Regions from separate parts of the Brevibacillus ginsengisoli genome, predicted to be linked through region 1. Evidence: riboswitches for the same ligand, from Rfam matches in the RefSeq annotation. Region 1 holds a riboswitch; the other holds the start of a gene.
The links. A riboswitch is a leader RNA that binds a small molecule or an ion and turns the genes downstream of it on or off. The one in region 1 is predicted to bind cyclic di-GMP.
Positions count from the first base shown of each region.

Region 2: it holds a riboswitch for cyclic di-GMP, as region 1 does, so the genes downstream of both, ACQCN2_RS22220 (universal stress protein) here and ACQCN2_RS11230 (ATP-grasp domain-containing protein) in region 1, are expected to answer to the same signal.

Region 1 covers NZ_JBNJQR010000004.1:377,672-385,432, forward strand. The annotation lists gene ACQCN2_RS11220 (DctP family TRAP transporter solute-binding subunit) at 1-561, shown strand, start outside; gene ACQCN2_RS11225 (dicarboxylate/amino acid:cation symporter) at 717-2,003, shown strand; cyclic di-GMP riboswitch class I at 2,152-2,235, shown strand; gene ACQCN2_RS11230 (ATP-grasp domain-containing protein) at 2,339-3,514, shown strand; gene pepF (oligoendopeptidase F) at 3,568-5,484, opposite strand; gene ACQCN2_RS11240 (YjcZ family sporulation protein) at 5,874-5,969, shown strand; gene ACQCN2_RS11245 (Ig-like domain-containing domain) at 6,148-7,284, opposite strand; gene ACQCN2_RS11250 (DUF951 domain-containing protein) at 7,374-7,589, opposite strand; gene ACQCN2_RS11255 (mechanosensitive ion channel family protein) at 7,608-7,761, opposite strand, start outside.
Region 2 covers NZ_JBNJQR010000013.1:90,386-98,146, reverse strand. The annotation lists gene ACQCN2_RS22250 (sulfate ABC transporter substrate-binding protein) at 1-125, shown strand, start outside; gene cysT (sulfate ABC transporter permease subunit CysT) at 150-986, shown strand; gene cysW (sulfate ABC transporter permease subunit CysW) at 1,004-1,915, shown strand; gene ACQCN2_RS22235 (sulfate/molybdate ABC transporter ATP-binding protein) at 1,875-2,960, shown strand; gene ACQCN2_RS22230 (GNAT family N-acetyltransferase) at 3,001-3,867, opposite strand; gene ACQCN2_RS22225 (helix-turn-helix domain-containing protein) at 4,013-4,840, shown strand; cyclic di-GMP riboswitch class II at 4,932-5,014, shown strand; gene ACQCN2_RS22220 (universal stress protein) at 5,078-5,485, shown strand; gene ACQCN2_RS22215 (PAS domain S-box protein) at 5,498-7,761, shown strand, end outside.

The DNA.
Region 1 (7,761 bases):
AGCAACCAACATCCCATCCTTACACCCAAAGACTTCCGTGAACAAAAAATTCGGATCATGCCAAGCAAAGTCCTTGAAGATCAATATCGGCTGCTCGGCGCCCAGCCAGTTCCAATTCCTTTTAATGAAGTCTATCAAAACATTGAGAACGGAACAGTTGATGGGCAGGAAAATACTATCTCAAATATATTTACTAAAAGACTGTATCTTGGACAAAAATATTTAACCTTAAGTAACCATGGCTATTTGGGATATGCCGTGATTGTGAACAAATCATTCTGGGACAAACTCCCCTCTGACATTCAAGACAAGATTCAGGAAGCTTTACAAGAAACGAGTGTTTGGAATAACCAGAAGGCCGTTTCTATGAATGAAAAGCAATTAAATGAGCTTCGCACGATGTCGGTCCTCCAGATCCATGAACTAACGAATGAACAGCGTAATCAATGGATTCAAGCAACAGATCCACTGTATAACAAATATGCAGACACCATTGGCTATGGTTTGGTGAATAAGGTAAAACAAATTCGAAATAAATACGCGTATCCTCAACCGCGATGAAGCCTGGAGAACACTCTCCAGGCTTATTTTTTTCGTAGACCAAAACGACCAAAAAGAACAATATGACCATATTCTTTTAAATTCATTCGGGTGAACTTACAATTCTTATTAAGCGCTTTCATATTTCTGAAAAATTAGTATAAGGGAGTGACGGGATGAAGTTCAACTTTCGTAATCTGACTGTTCAAGTTATCATTGCAATTATTCTCGGTATCCTCGTAGGTCAATTCTTTCCTAAGTTCGCGGTAGATCTTAAGATTTTAGCGGATGTATTTATTAAAATGATTAAGATGGTCATTGGTCCAATCATCTTCTTTACGATTGTAAGCGGTATTGCAAGCATGGGAGATGTAAAAAAAGTTGGCCGGATCGGCGGAAAAGCCATTCTCTACTTCGAGATCGTAACAACGGTTGCCTTAGCGATCGGTATCCTGATCGTAAATCTGGTTCAACCTGGTGCGGGAATCGATACGAGCAAGGTGCATGGAGACATTAGCAAATATACATCTGCCGCCAAAGAAAGCAGTGGAGTCGTTGACTTCTTAGCTGGCATTGTACCAGACAACGTAATGGCTGCTTTCGCCAAAGGGGAAATGCTTCCGATTCTGTTCTTTGCCGTTTTGTTCGGAGTGTCCTTAGCTGCAATGGGCAAAAACGGAAAGCCAATCTTGCAATTATTTGATAAGTTTGCGCACGTATTTTTCGGTATTGTAAACATGATCATGAAGCTTTCGCCTATTGCTGCTTTTGGTGCCATGTCTTATACCATCGGGAAATTCGGGATCTCCTCTCTTACCTCGCTTGGCAAGTTAATGGGTTCCGTCTATATCACAATGTTCCTGTTCATTGTTGTTATTCTTGGTTCAATTGCGCGCTACTATGGATTTAACATTTTTAGCTTCTTAAAATATATTAAAGATGAGATTCTACTGGTTCTAGGAACTTCTTCTTCTGAATCGGCATTGCCTCCAATTATGAAAAAGCTCGAAAGATACGGCTGTTCCAAATCTGTTGTCGGACTTGTTATTCCTACAGGTTATTCGTTTAACCTGGATGGTACTTCTATCTACTTGTCTATGGCTTCGCTCTTTATCGCACAAGCGTACGGCATACACTTATCGCTGGTACAACAACTCACACTTCTTGGAGTCCTGATGCTCACTTCCAAAGGAGCTGCTGGTGTAACTGGTTCCGGATTTGTTACCTTAGCTGCCACACTTTCCGCTTTTCCAATGGTCCCAGTCGAAGGAATTGCCCTTCTAATCGGTGTAGACCGATTTATGTCGGAAGCTCGCGCCATTACAAACCTGATTGGCAATAGTGTTGCAACTGTGGTCGTATCCAAAATGGAAAATGAATTCAACCCGAATGCTGTTTCTATCGATGAAGAAACAGATGATGTTCCTGTATCACCTGCTTTCCCTACTACTTTATCTAGTTAATATAGACCGAACCCAAAGGTATAGCCCCAATGACTCACTCGGGCTATACCTTTTTTAATAATATTAGGACTATTTACCTTAACCTTGTAATTACTCCCAACCTCATTTATACTTCGTTCGTAGTGTAATCTACCAATTGTATATGTATTTCGATAAATGGCAAACTCATTGAAAAGTGAGGACGCAAAGCTACGGGTCTAAGGTTATCAACTATGACAGCCGAGCTGCCGAATGGCTCCAAAGTTTTATCTTTGGTCTTATAGCTATTCCACCTGGAGTAGCTTTTTATTTTGTCGTTTCATACAGAGATATTGAAGGTAAGGGAGAGAGAAATCTTGTTTATTTTGGACAAGCCCTATGTTTCCCCGTTTCTGGCTAGCACTTTAGTAGATACACAGATGCCCGTCATGATCATGGGAGATGTAGCAGTACCAGAGCGTCACCGTTTAAATCTTTTGACACAACAGGATTTTATTCAGAATCTGATGAGACAAAATCATTATCCGGTCCTTACAAATTCAGAAAACGCGTTTTCTCAACTTGAAAAACATCTTCCAGACTCTTCGCTCGTTAGAAACATCTCTTTATTTAAAAACAAAGTGACGTTTCGCCGCTGGTTAAGCCAAATCTACCCTTCTTTTTTCTTCCGAGAAGTATCCATTACTGAACTTGCTACCATTAACCCCGCCACTTTACCTTACCCGATCATTATTAAACCAGCAGTTGGTTACGCAAGCTTAGGTGTTTATCGCGTAGTGAATCAAGATGAATGGTATGCGGTTAGCAAATTAATTAAGGCTGAGGTTCAGCTATCGAATAAGCTTTACTCTAACACTGTTTACGATTCGAGTACGTTCATCATCGAAGAATGGATTCAAGGTAGTGAATATGCAATCGATGCCTATTACAACGAGTCTGGTGAGCCAGTTGTGTTAAACGTATTCAAACGTATGTTTTTCCATGACGGAGACACCTCAGATCGTATCTACTACACAAGCAAGGAAGTATTAAATGAAGCTTTGGCAAGCGTTCAATCTTTTCTTCATACAATCGGTCAAAAGGCTAAATTAAACAACTTTCCGCTTCATGTTGAAATTCGAATGAAAGAGAATGGAGAGTTGGTTCCGATTGAAGTGAATCCCCTGAGATTCTCGGGAATCGGTACAAACGAACTAGGTTTCTATGCTTATGGCGTGAACACATATGAGTCATTTATTAAACAAACGAAGCCGGATTGGGACTCAATCCTTGCCTCGATGGATGATTCTCTCTACAGCTTTTTTTGCGCAGGTATTCCCAACTCGATTGATCCAGACATAATCTCTTCGGTAGACGAGGAAGGATTGCGTCGTCAATTCGCCCATGTTCTTCATTCCTACTCCCTATTCCCGAAAGATCCAGCTACTTTTGCGGTATTGTTTTATAAAAGTGAATCTTCGGAAGAAAACAAAAGACTGCTGACACTAGATTTAAGCCAGTTTCTTCGCTGTCTTGAACCAGTTACTACATAAGATTTGTTTGTGCCACGCAAGAAGCCTCCTGAATTCAGGAGGCTTCTTCGTGTTTACTTCTCATCTACCAGCTTTTCTAATTCTGTTAGGTTTTCTTCAAATACCTTCATCGCTTGTTCAATAGGCTTAGAACTGGACATGTCAACACCCGCTGCCTTCAGTACCTCAATAGGCGGTGCCGAATTCCCGGCGGCCAGGAAGTTGTTTTTAATCCGATCTACGGCAGGTTTGCCCTCATCAAGGACTTGTTTAGCTAAAGCGACAGAAGCGGCAAAGCTTGTTGCATACTGATACACGTAAAAATTGTAATAGAAATGAGGAACTCTCGCCCATTCCATTGCAATTTCTTCATCCGATACGACTGCTTTTCCATAGTATTTCTTGTTAATATCCAGATAGATCTTCTTCAGGGCTTCCGCATTCAGCGATTCTCCAGCCTGTTCTTTTTCATGAATGACTTTCTCGAACTCAGCGAATTGTGTCTGTCGGAATAAAGTAGTTCGGAAGTTTTCCAAGTATTGATTCAGCAGAAACATTTTCTCCTGCTTCGTTTTGGCTTTCGCGTACAAACTCTTAAATAGCAGCGTTTCATTCATTGTAGAGGCTACTTCTGCCGTAAAAATAGGATAGCCCGAATTAAGGTACGTCTGTTTCTGATTGGTATAGTACGACTGCATGGCATGACCCAACTCGTGCGCGATCGTGGACACATCACTTGCTGTTCCTTGGTAATTCAACAGTAGATATGGATGTGTGTCGTAAGCTCCCCATTGGTAAGCTCCCGTCCGTTTATCATCGGTTGAATAAACGTCCACCCAGCCTTTGTCAAACGCATCTTTTAATACATTGGTATAGTCATCACCAAGCGGCTTTAATCCATCAAGCACAATTCCCTTCGCTTCTTCAAACGGGATATAACGATTTTCTGCTGGTTGTGCAGGAGACATATAAAGATCATACATGTGCATCTCTTTAAGGCCCAGCATCTTCTTCTTCACTTCCAGATAGCGATGAAGCAGTGGAAGGTTAGCGTTGACTGTTTGAATTAATTCATCATAGACTTTGGTCGGTACATTATTCGCTGTTAAACTTGCCTCCAAGGCACTTGGATATTTACGTACTTTCGCATAAAAATTGGTCGCTTTCACTTTCCCCGACAAGGCCTGCGCAAAAGAATCTTGATAATTCTGCAAGGTTGAATAGTACGTTTTAAAGGTTGATCGGCGAACATCTTGGTTTTTATTATCCATTAAGGCAACAAAATTCGATCGGGTCAGCTGTATTTCTTCCCCTTTTTCATTTTTGTAAGAAGGGAATTTCACGTCTTTAGAAATCATCCGATAGATATCTTCCGGTGTGCTTGCCAAAGGGCTAGACTGTGCCAGCATCTCTTCCATGTCTTTGGACAAGGTGTGCTTCTTGGTGCGCAATTGGTCTTGAATAAAAGCTTTATAGGGAGCAAGCTCCGGAAGTTTTAAATATTTATTCCAAGTTTGTTCCGGTATATCAATTAACTCGGGGGTGAACCAGGCGGTTTTTTCTTTCACATACGTGCTCATTTTTTCCGCGCGATCCGCTTGTGCCTGTAAATCAGGATTCGCCGTATTCACATCCATCGCCAACTTGGCATAGATATAAGCTTTATCATGATTGCGCATCAAATCGGAATATAGTTGAAGCGCTTTTACCAAATTCTTTTCGGAAGCACCCAGTTTTCCTTGGAAAGTTGCAAAGGAACCCGCTTGTGACTCCACTTTTTTTACATCCTTTAACCATGCTTCCTGTGTAGGATAAATATGCTCAAGCTTCCATCTGTACTGTTCGGGGATCTCCGAACGAGACTTGTATACCGGGGCCTTTTCCACTGTAGTGGCTGCGTGCACAATATGTTGATAAGGGAAAAATGGACCGGATAATGATGAAATGGTTACAGCCACTGCCGTTAATGAAGTCAGCACAATCTTTTTCAAAGATGATCCTCCTCGAATTGACCTTAAGCTCAACGTTTGCAGTAAAGTTGCAAATATGCCTTTTTCTGTTAAACTTTACTTCTCCTATAATAATTATCCGTTCCTAATAAATTTCCTTCAAATATTATCGACTATTCTGAATATTTAAGTATATCATATTGCTACTCTCTTTGTTTTGTGGATAACTCTGTGGAAAACACATTAACGGATTCATCCACAATGTTGAAATTCTCCTTATCTCATCAGCGTTTGGAACACTTTAAATTTATCCACACTCTACCGCCAATTTTGTTTTAGATCGCCCAAAAAATTTCCCTTCTGTATAGGCTATAGCCCAAACGTCTCCATCTTCCCCGTCATAGCATAGTTATTGAATCTAGGATACGGAGGTGTTAGCTTTGGGTATTTTTCACGGTTGTGATGATTTTGCTTTAATCTTGGTACTCTTCATCCTCCTCGTAATTATTGGCACTTCTGAAAACTAATTCGTCTCTATTCGATCAACAGGCTGTTTGTAGCAAGAGAAATACCGGCTCTAACGTTGGCGCCCCGGAGAACGTTGAGTCTTTTGTCAATCACATATGTCGAAAAGAATTGTTGATAGTGCGTCTATTAACACAAGAAGGATGCAGCCATGTGAGCTGCATCCTTTTACTTATCTACTCATTTTCCCTTGGTTGTGAAAGTAGCGATAACTTCGCCATTCGGATTGCCTGCCAAATCCTTTACTACTCCTGAAGGTATTCGAATCGTATACGCAGTGTAAGGCTTTAAATTATCCTTCACGTGCAATGTAATGATACGTTTGCTTTTGTTCCATGTAGCATAATACTTGACGGTTGCTTGTTGACGATCTTGCAACATCACCAAATCGCTGAATGTCTTGCTGTTTAACTCCTCTCCAGTAGACAAGACAATCTCCTCCGCAAACTGAATCGTTACTGTTGCGGACAAGGGGATATTCTTGGCACCATGTGCTGGTAAAACCGTTACAGTTGGAGCAATCACGTCCACTGGTACCTCAGTAGTAAACGTTGAACTGAAGCTTTCTTCATTCATTAATCCCTGACGATCTTTTAGCTTCTTTTCGATTACGGTCATGGTATATGTCGTCCCCGGAGCCAGATTTCCAACCGGATCTATGATCGCCGTTTGACTAGAATCATCCCAATGTCCTGTAAATGCTAGTTTCTTTTGCTTAGCGTCCCTTATGATGATGAACGTCGGGATCGTGGCGTCAGTAATCTGTTTCTTGTTGGCTAGAAGCATCGGTTTATTCAACACCACTCTGATTTTCGTGTCGATCGGAACACCTACTGCCTGATTCTTCGGCTCAAAAACTACAGCTAGTGGCGGCTCTTTGCGTTCTGTAGTGAATACGGAGGAAACTTCTTCATTTAACACACCGGCCTGATTTTTCACTTGTCCCTTTTTAAATCCTACACGATACTTCGTTCCAAACAGTAACGGATTTTTAGGTTGTATCGTTAACTTTTTATTCGTCGGACTCCACTTCATCTCAATCTCGATGTTGGGATTTTTATCTACTGCTTGCAGAGTAACGATCTTGCCGGCATTTTTGGACGTGAGTGGGTCACCGTTCGCTAATTTGATCGATTCACCAAATTGAATCGTAATCGGAGCACTCACTTCCACTCCAGTTTGTCCATTCGACGGCGAAACTGTAATAGTCGGGGAAGCACTCTTCGCCATCGCTAAGATTGATTGATCACTTCCCAAACCGAAAAACAATAAGAGTACAAATACTAGCACCGAAATCTTGCTTTTACCAAGGTACATGAAACGAATCCCCCCTTTTCTAGTGCCAGTATAGAAAAAGAAAAAGGGTACCTACAATTTTTTTTAGGTACCCGCCTTTTATTCTACTCCTACTCCGTCTTCTCTTCTGATGACACCGCAGGAATAATCACTTTTTTTAACTTCCGCTCAAACTCTAAACGGGGGATCATTACACTATGTTGACACCCGGTGCACTTGATTCGAATGTCCATTCCCATGCGAATGATTTTCCACGCATTTGCTCCACATGGATGAGCTTTCTTCATCTCTACAACATCACCCAAGGCAAACTGTTTTCTCTCCATACCGCATCTCCTGTTCTCTTACATTTTGGTACCTGGCATTGTCACCATTTTAGGATAAGGAATTTCAATTCCTTTTTCATCAAAATCCGCTTTGATCATCTCGCGTAATTTTCTAGCAACCGCGTGGTGCTTGTTAGGCAAACATTCTGCCACGACCCGAATTGTTACCTCA
Region 2 (7,761 bases), on a different contig from region 1:
AGTATGCGGACCGCTTTCCAAAATTGGAATTGTTCCGACTTGAGGATGTCGCAGGCAGTTGGAAACAGGCCCAACAAACACATTTTGCCGATGGAGGCATATTTGATCAAATCTATAAACCATAACAGGTCAGTGGAGGAATTGGCATCATGAAAGGAATTCAGAAGCGCTATAGTATACTACCAGGCTTCAACTTGACTTTAGGGTATTCCGTTCTGTATTTGTGCCTGCTTGTCTTGATACCGCTTGCCGTCATGCTCATCAAGACGACTTCTCTTACTTGGGGGGAGTTCTGGGCAACGATTACGGCGGAACGAGTCGTGGCTTCCTACTGGCTTAGTCTCTATGCTTCGTTTATCGCGGCAACGCTAAATGCGGTATTTGGCTTATTGGTCGCTTGGGTCCTGGTACGCTATCAGTTTCCGTTGAAACGCTTGGTTGACGCTTTGGTGGATTTGCCTTTCGCATTACCAACCGCAGTGGCCGGAATTTCTCTGACGACCATTTATTCACAGAATGGATGGATCGGTCACTACCTTGAATCTATTGGAATTAAGGTGGCCTTTACCCCGCTTGGAGTCATTCTGGCGCTTACGTTTATCGGCTTGCCTTTTGTGGTGAGAACCGTTCAACCGGTTCTGCACGATTTAGACCAACAGTATGAAGAAGCGGCGGCCATCTTGGGAGCCAATCGGTTTCAGACCTTTCGAAGAGTGATTGTGCCTCATTTATTGCCGGCTGTTCTGACTGGTTTTACGTTGGCATTTGCTCGTGCGATCGGGGAGTATGGCTCGGTGGTCTTTATCTCTGGAAATATGCCGATGAAAACGGAGATTACTCCGCTTCTGATTATGACGAAACTGGAGCAATTCGACTACGTGGGGGCAACAGCCATTGCCAGTGTTATGTTGGTTAGCTCGTTCGCAATTTTGTTTATGATTAACTTTCTCCAATGGAGAAGTGGCAAGAAGTTTTCGATCCACTAAGAGAAAGGGAGAGAGGTATGACAAGCAACAACAGCAGCAACTTACATTCTGGGACGTGGCTACGTTGGTTGATGATCGTGATCGCTCTGGTGTTTCTCTGTTTCTTTTTGTTTATCCCTTTGGCGACCGTATTTGCTGAAGGATTAAAAAAGGGATGGGAAGCCTACCGAGATGCCATCTTGGAACCGGAAGCTCTCGATGCGATCAAGTTGACCTTGCTGATCACAATCGTTACCGTGCCAATCAATCTTATTTTTGGCATTGCCGCAGCCTGGTTGCTTGCCAAATTTGATTTTCGTGGAAAGAATCTTCTGATAACCCTAATCGATCTTCCGTTTGCAGTCTCACCGGTTATCTCCGGATTAATCTTTATCCTGTTATTTGGGGCACAAGGGGTTCTCGGCCCTTGGTTGGAAGCCCATGATATAAAAATAGTGTTTGCAGTTCCAGGAATTATTCTCGCCACTTTGTTCGTTACCTTTCCGTTCGTGGTTCGTGAGGTCATACCTGTGATGCAAGCCGCTGGTTCAGAAGAAGAAGAGGCGGCACTTGTACTGGGAGCAAGCGGTTGGCAGACCTTCTGGCGGATTACGCTGCCCAACATCAAATGGGGACTGCTCTACGGGGTCATCCTGACGAGCGCTCGTGCGATGGGAGAATTCGGAGCCGTCTCGGTGGTTTCCGGACATATTCGGGGCATGACGAATACGATCCCGTTGCATGTTGAGATCTTATACAACGAATATAACTTCGTTGGAGCATTCGCGGTCGCCTCACTGCTTGCGATCTTGGCGATTGTTACATTATTCGTGAAAAGTACAGTGGAGTGGCTTACCAACAAACAGAGAAATCAGGTACTAGGTGATGGAGAAGAGGAGGCGTTGAACGTTGAGTATCGAAGTGAAAAGTATCTCCAAGACGTACGGTAAGTTTCAGGCATTAACGGATATTAATCTTGAGATCGCAACGGGTGAGCTTGTTGCGTTGCTTGGTCCGTCAGGCTCTGGAAAAACTACGTTGCTTCGGATGATTGCTGGTTTGGAAGATACGGAAGTAGGAAGGATCAACTTCCATGGAGAGGATACAACGAATCAACCGGTGGGCAAGCGACAGGTCGGATTTGTGTTCCAACATTATGCGCTGTTTCGGCACCTAACGATTTTTGACAACATCGCCTTCGGTTTACAAGTGAAGAATCGCAAGGAGCGCCCATCGCGGGAATTCATTCGCAAGCGCGTAACGGAGTTGCTCCAATTAGTTCAGCTGGAAGGCTTGGGGAATCGCTATCCCACTCAGTTGTCAGGTGGGCAGCGACAACGGGTGGCATTGGCAAGGGCACTCGCTGTTGAGCCCAAGGTGTTGCTCCTCGACGAACCGTTTGGAGCGCTGGATGCCAAAGTTCGACAGGAGTTGCGACGCTGGCTGAGACAGCTGCATGATAAGCTTCACATCACAACTGTGTTCGTGACGCATGATCAAGAGGAAGCCTTGGAGATGGCGGATCGGGTTGTCATTATGAACCAGGGCAAAATTGAACAGGTCGGCTCTCCCGAGGAAATCTACCACTACCCGGCGAACCCATTCGTCTACAGTTTTTTGGGACGTGTAAATCGCTTTAATGGAGAGAGCTTCAAGCCAACCAGCGACACTGGATCAGCGGCGATCGGGTACGTCCGACCGCATGAAATCGATCTGTCCCGGATCCCGGTGAGTAAGAACTCCTTTGAAGCCACCATTCAGCATATTTATCCGATCGGGCCGACCATTCGTCTGGAGTGCAAGCGTGTGGATAGTGAAGTTTTATTTGAGGTCGAAATCAGTCATGAACGCTACAAGGAATTGGGTTTAAAAATTCACGATAAGGTGTACGCAACGATCAAGAACTTGCGTATGTTTCAAGCCACCAATCAAGTTACGACGGTAATTGCGGAACAAACCAATATTCCCTTCTATACAGCCAATGCCCATAGCTAAAGTTCACCCCCCTTAACTTTCGGGATAAGGGGGGTGATTTTTATAGAATTAGTTCGTAATAATCATTGGCGCCAGTTTCCGTGAAGCCACAGGATTGATAGAGTGTTAGGGCATTCTTGTTCTCGACGGCCACTTCCAACGCAATTCGCTTTGGTTGTTGAAGGAGCAACAGATCGATGGTTTGCTGAAGAATCTGACGTCCATATCCACGCCCTCGCAGCTCAGGAGTGACGCAGAAGCCGAAGATAAAACCATTGCCGCCTTCCAATTGGATGCAGATTTTGGCGATTGGTTCTCCGTTTAATGAAGCAATATAGGTACGATCGGATTTGGAACTTAGCGTAGAATCTACATAGTCGCGGGAATCTTCTTCCGTCATGGAGAATCCGGTAACGTTCAGGTGAATAACCGTGTCTCGATCTGCTTCTGTCGCCTTGCGCAATTCAATATCTCCTGTAACCGCAACACCTTCGCTTCCAGCCTGATACTCCATCCAATATTCGGAGAACGAGTAGGGCACATTCAAGGATCCCATCAACTGTTTTCCTGATTGGGAACGGTTGTGAACGATAAAAATAATCTTGGGAATCTCTCGTTGTTTACACTCATCAATCGCTTCTTGGAGGAGTGAGCGGAAGATACCCTTCCTGCGATAATCAGGGTGAACCATTCCACTTACTTCAGCCTCTGTAGAACGGAAGGAGTAGATTCCTAAGAATCCAACAAGTTGATTATCCTCGTAGTAGAGAAAATCATTGGTTTCATTAGTGGGACGGTTGCGCAGCATGTCCCGATTTAGTTTGAGTTGAATATTTTCCGCTTGGTCACAAAGCGCCGCCAATTGCTCTATCTGCTCCAGCTCTTCTTTGGTTAACCCTTGTTTTTTTACCAAACCATTGTTTATCATTCGATCACCCTTTTTGCACGATATCTTTTCAAAGACTAACTAAAGTATAATGAAATATGTTTATTATACAAATTTTCGTACTAGTACATACCGCAATAATTGAGATGACAACGCGGCAAATATTGAGGGGGTGCCGAGCGTGGAAATGGTACTGGAAATGAACTTTAGCGGGCTGCGAATATTTCATCTGGAACCCCACTCCTCCGATGTATTGCATGGCCATGGAGATTGCTATCAAATGAGTATTCCGCTAGCAGGTACACCATCTATTCAGTGTAATCAGGAAATTCGCCGCTTAAGTACGAAGAATCGGTTAGTCGTGTCTCCAGATGACGAGCACAGGCATTATACCGATGAAAAACCTGCCAAAATCATGGTGCTTGGAATCAAACAAACATATATGGCGCAAATACTGGAGGAACAATGGGGGGTATCCGCTAATCGATTCCAGTTGGATAAATGGGGAGAAGGGTGCAACCGAGATTTCTATCAACTGGCTCAACGTGCCTTCTTAGAGACCATGCAGATGACATCTATCCCGTTTATGTTAGAAGAGCTGGAGTATCAGTTGGTCAAACAGTTGTTACTCGTCCAAGAGGGGACGCACAGAAACCATCGCGATCGAGTAGAGCAACGGCAAGCGGGATCTGCTCTTTACCATCCTGCCTTAAAGCGGGCAATGGAATACCTTCAAGAAGAATTTACCTCTGAGCTTTTTCTTGATCAAGTGGCGCGTATATCGGGAGTTACCAAATTTCATTTAATTCAACTGTTTCGTAAACAGTTGGGAACAACGCCGAGCCAATATTTAACGGAGCTACGGTTGAAAAAAGCGCGTTGGTTGGTCCAATTCACCGCACAGGATATCACTTCTATTGCATTTGAAGCAGGTTTTGGAAGTCTTAGTGCTTTTCAACGATCGTTTAAAAAAAGATATGGAATGAGTTGCCGGGAAATGAGACAGCAACGCTAAAAGGACCGCTATAAAATATTTGGAATTTGAATGAAACTGTCTATATTTTCATAATGAAAAATGGTACATTGGTACTAAGAATTACCAAATCGAAAAATGGGAGCGATGATCGGTCATCTGTATCTTGGGCACTTGGATGACACGGAGCGATTAGTGCAACCGACCAGTTAATTCCAAATGTAACTGGTCTATTTTACTTGTATACTGTTACTTCCTTTTAATGGAATGGTGAAAACGATGAAAATAGTAATAGCAGTGGACGGAACAGAATTCTTAACCAAATTTCACGAATTTATTGAACGTTTTTTTCCGGGAATCCCCAAGGAAATCCACGTTCTTCATGTAATTCCAAGCTATGCCGCTTTAATGGATACGTATCCGGAAATAAAGCAGGTCGTCCATCGTCAGGCGGAAGAACTAGTGAAAAAAGTGATGGATTTTTTCACTGATTTGGACGCCCAGTTGGAAGGCATTGTATTGGAAGGCACGGTAACGAAGATGATTCTGGAATACTCGAATCAAAAATCGGTAGATGCGATTATTTTGGGATGCAGAAGCTTAACCAATTATTCAACATTGTCACTGGGAAGCGTCAGCCTCGGAATTGCTAATCAATCCCAAATTCCGGTCATGATCGTGAAGTGAGGAGGATGCGCCATGATGATCAAGAAGATGTGTTGCTTTTGCTTCGGAGCCTCGGTGTCTAGTCTCAGAGAGGAGGAAAAATGGATTTGCCCCCATTGCGGCAAGGACATTAGTACGCTTCCAACTGTTTCTGAGGAGGAGTCGTTTTCCGAAGAGTACATTAAAACGATTTTGCAATATAAGGAAGACTCCTATCAGTTTGATACCGTTGAAGAGCGCGCTCGAATGAGGGAGCGGTCTGTTGAAGCTGAGGTTAAACACCTGCATGATCAGACAGAGATGATTTTACAGGCAGCGGGTGAAGGAATCTTCGGGTTGGATATCCAAGGGAATATCACATTTATTAACCCGGCTGCTTTGAAAATGCTGGGATTTCGTCGAGAAGAACTGCTCTATCATAAAATCCATCAGTTAGTCTATCGCGTGAATCCAGAGGGGGAGGCTGAAGAGTGTCCCTTTGTACAGGCCATGCAAGAGGGAATCCCACAGTTGCGGACAACCGACAATTTCTTGCGCAAGAATGGGGCAAGTTTTCCCGTTGAATATGTAGTGAGTTGCATACGGAAAAATGGCGCAGTAGCTGGAGCGGTTTGTATTTTCAAGGACATCTCAGAACAGTTGCTAGCCCAAAAACAGATTCGAGAAGCGAAGGAGCAGTTGGAATCCTTTATTAACCATACAACAGACGCTATTGCCATTGTCGATTTGGAAGGAATATTACTCTCAGTCAATACCGCTTATGAAATGATTTTTGGCTGGAAAAAGGAAGAATTGGTCGGACAAGCCTTCCCGATTATCTTCCCTAATCTGTATGAGGAGTATAAGATGAACTGTCAACGCGTCATGGCAGGCGAGAAATTGACTGCAATGGAATCGATACGCCGACACAAAGATGGCACCTTGATAAACGTGAATGTGACCTATTCGCCTGTTCATAACGGTTCGGGAGAGGTTGTGGCCATTGCCAGTACGATTCGGGATATGCGGGATCGCAAGCAAATCGAGAGAGAATTGAAGGAGAGCGAGGAGCGGTACCGCCAGCTAGTCGAGTTTTCTCCAGATGCTATGCTCGTTCATTGTGACAATCGAGTAATCTACGTCAATCCAGCCGCGATGCAAATGTTTGGCGCGAAAAACGAGGAGGAGCTGATCGAGAAGCCTGCCATTGAGTTGGTTCACCCAGATTCCCAACAATTGGCCAGATCTCGTATGGCATTCTTACAAAACGATCATGCAAAAGTTGAACCTCTTTATGAAAAATTGGTTCGATTAAATGGAGAAGTCGTTGATACTGAGGTAACGGCTATGGCTTTTCTTTATCAGAACAAGCCAGCTGTCCTGTGCATTATTCGCGATATTACTGATCGTATGAAAGTGGAAGCGGCTTTGCGAGCAAGTGAAGAGAAACTGCGTCAAATCACCGATCACTCTTCGGACGTTATCTGCCAAATGGACCAACAGTTCGTCATCGAGTATATCAACCAGGCTTGTAATCATGAATTTGGCTACACTCAAGAGGAGATAGTTGGGAAGTCTATTGTTGAGTTTATCCATCCTGATGACCGTAAGATGCTTACAAGTGAAATAACGAGATGTATGCGTTCGATGAACTCCTGCAAAACAGAAATTCGCCTGCGCCATGCCAAATCGCATTACATTTGGCTTGAGGTAGCGATTAGCTTCATATTGGATGATCAGGGGAAATGCGAATCGATTATTCTTGTCAGCCGCAACGTAACCGAGCGCAAACAAGCAGATGAGATGATTCAGAAACAAGAAAGACTCCTCAAAGGAGTTGCCGATGCCGCTCACTATTTATTGACGATGCCTGAGGAATTCGGAGCAACGATTCACAAGGTTTTAACGATCCTTGGAACGAACGCCGACGTGGACCGGGTCTATGTGTATGAGAACCATCATGACCCACAGACGAATGATCTTCTGGTCAGCCACCGTTATGAATGGGTGCGTGATTCGGTTGAGCCGCAATTAAGCAATCCGCTGCTTCAAAATATCTCCTACAAGAAAATGGGCATTTCACGTTGGTACGATCGGCTGTCTTCTGGAGGGCTAATTGTAGGTCTAGTGAAGGATCTACCCGAGGAAGAGACAAGATTGCTTGAATCACAGGGGAGTCTTTCCTTTCTCATTGTTCCAATCTTCGTAGGTGATACCTTCTGGGGTTTTATCGGATTTAATGATTGCAACAATGAAAGAGTTTGGAGCATTAATGAAGAAGCGATTCTGATTGCCGCCGCTGCCAGTATCGGTGGAGC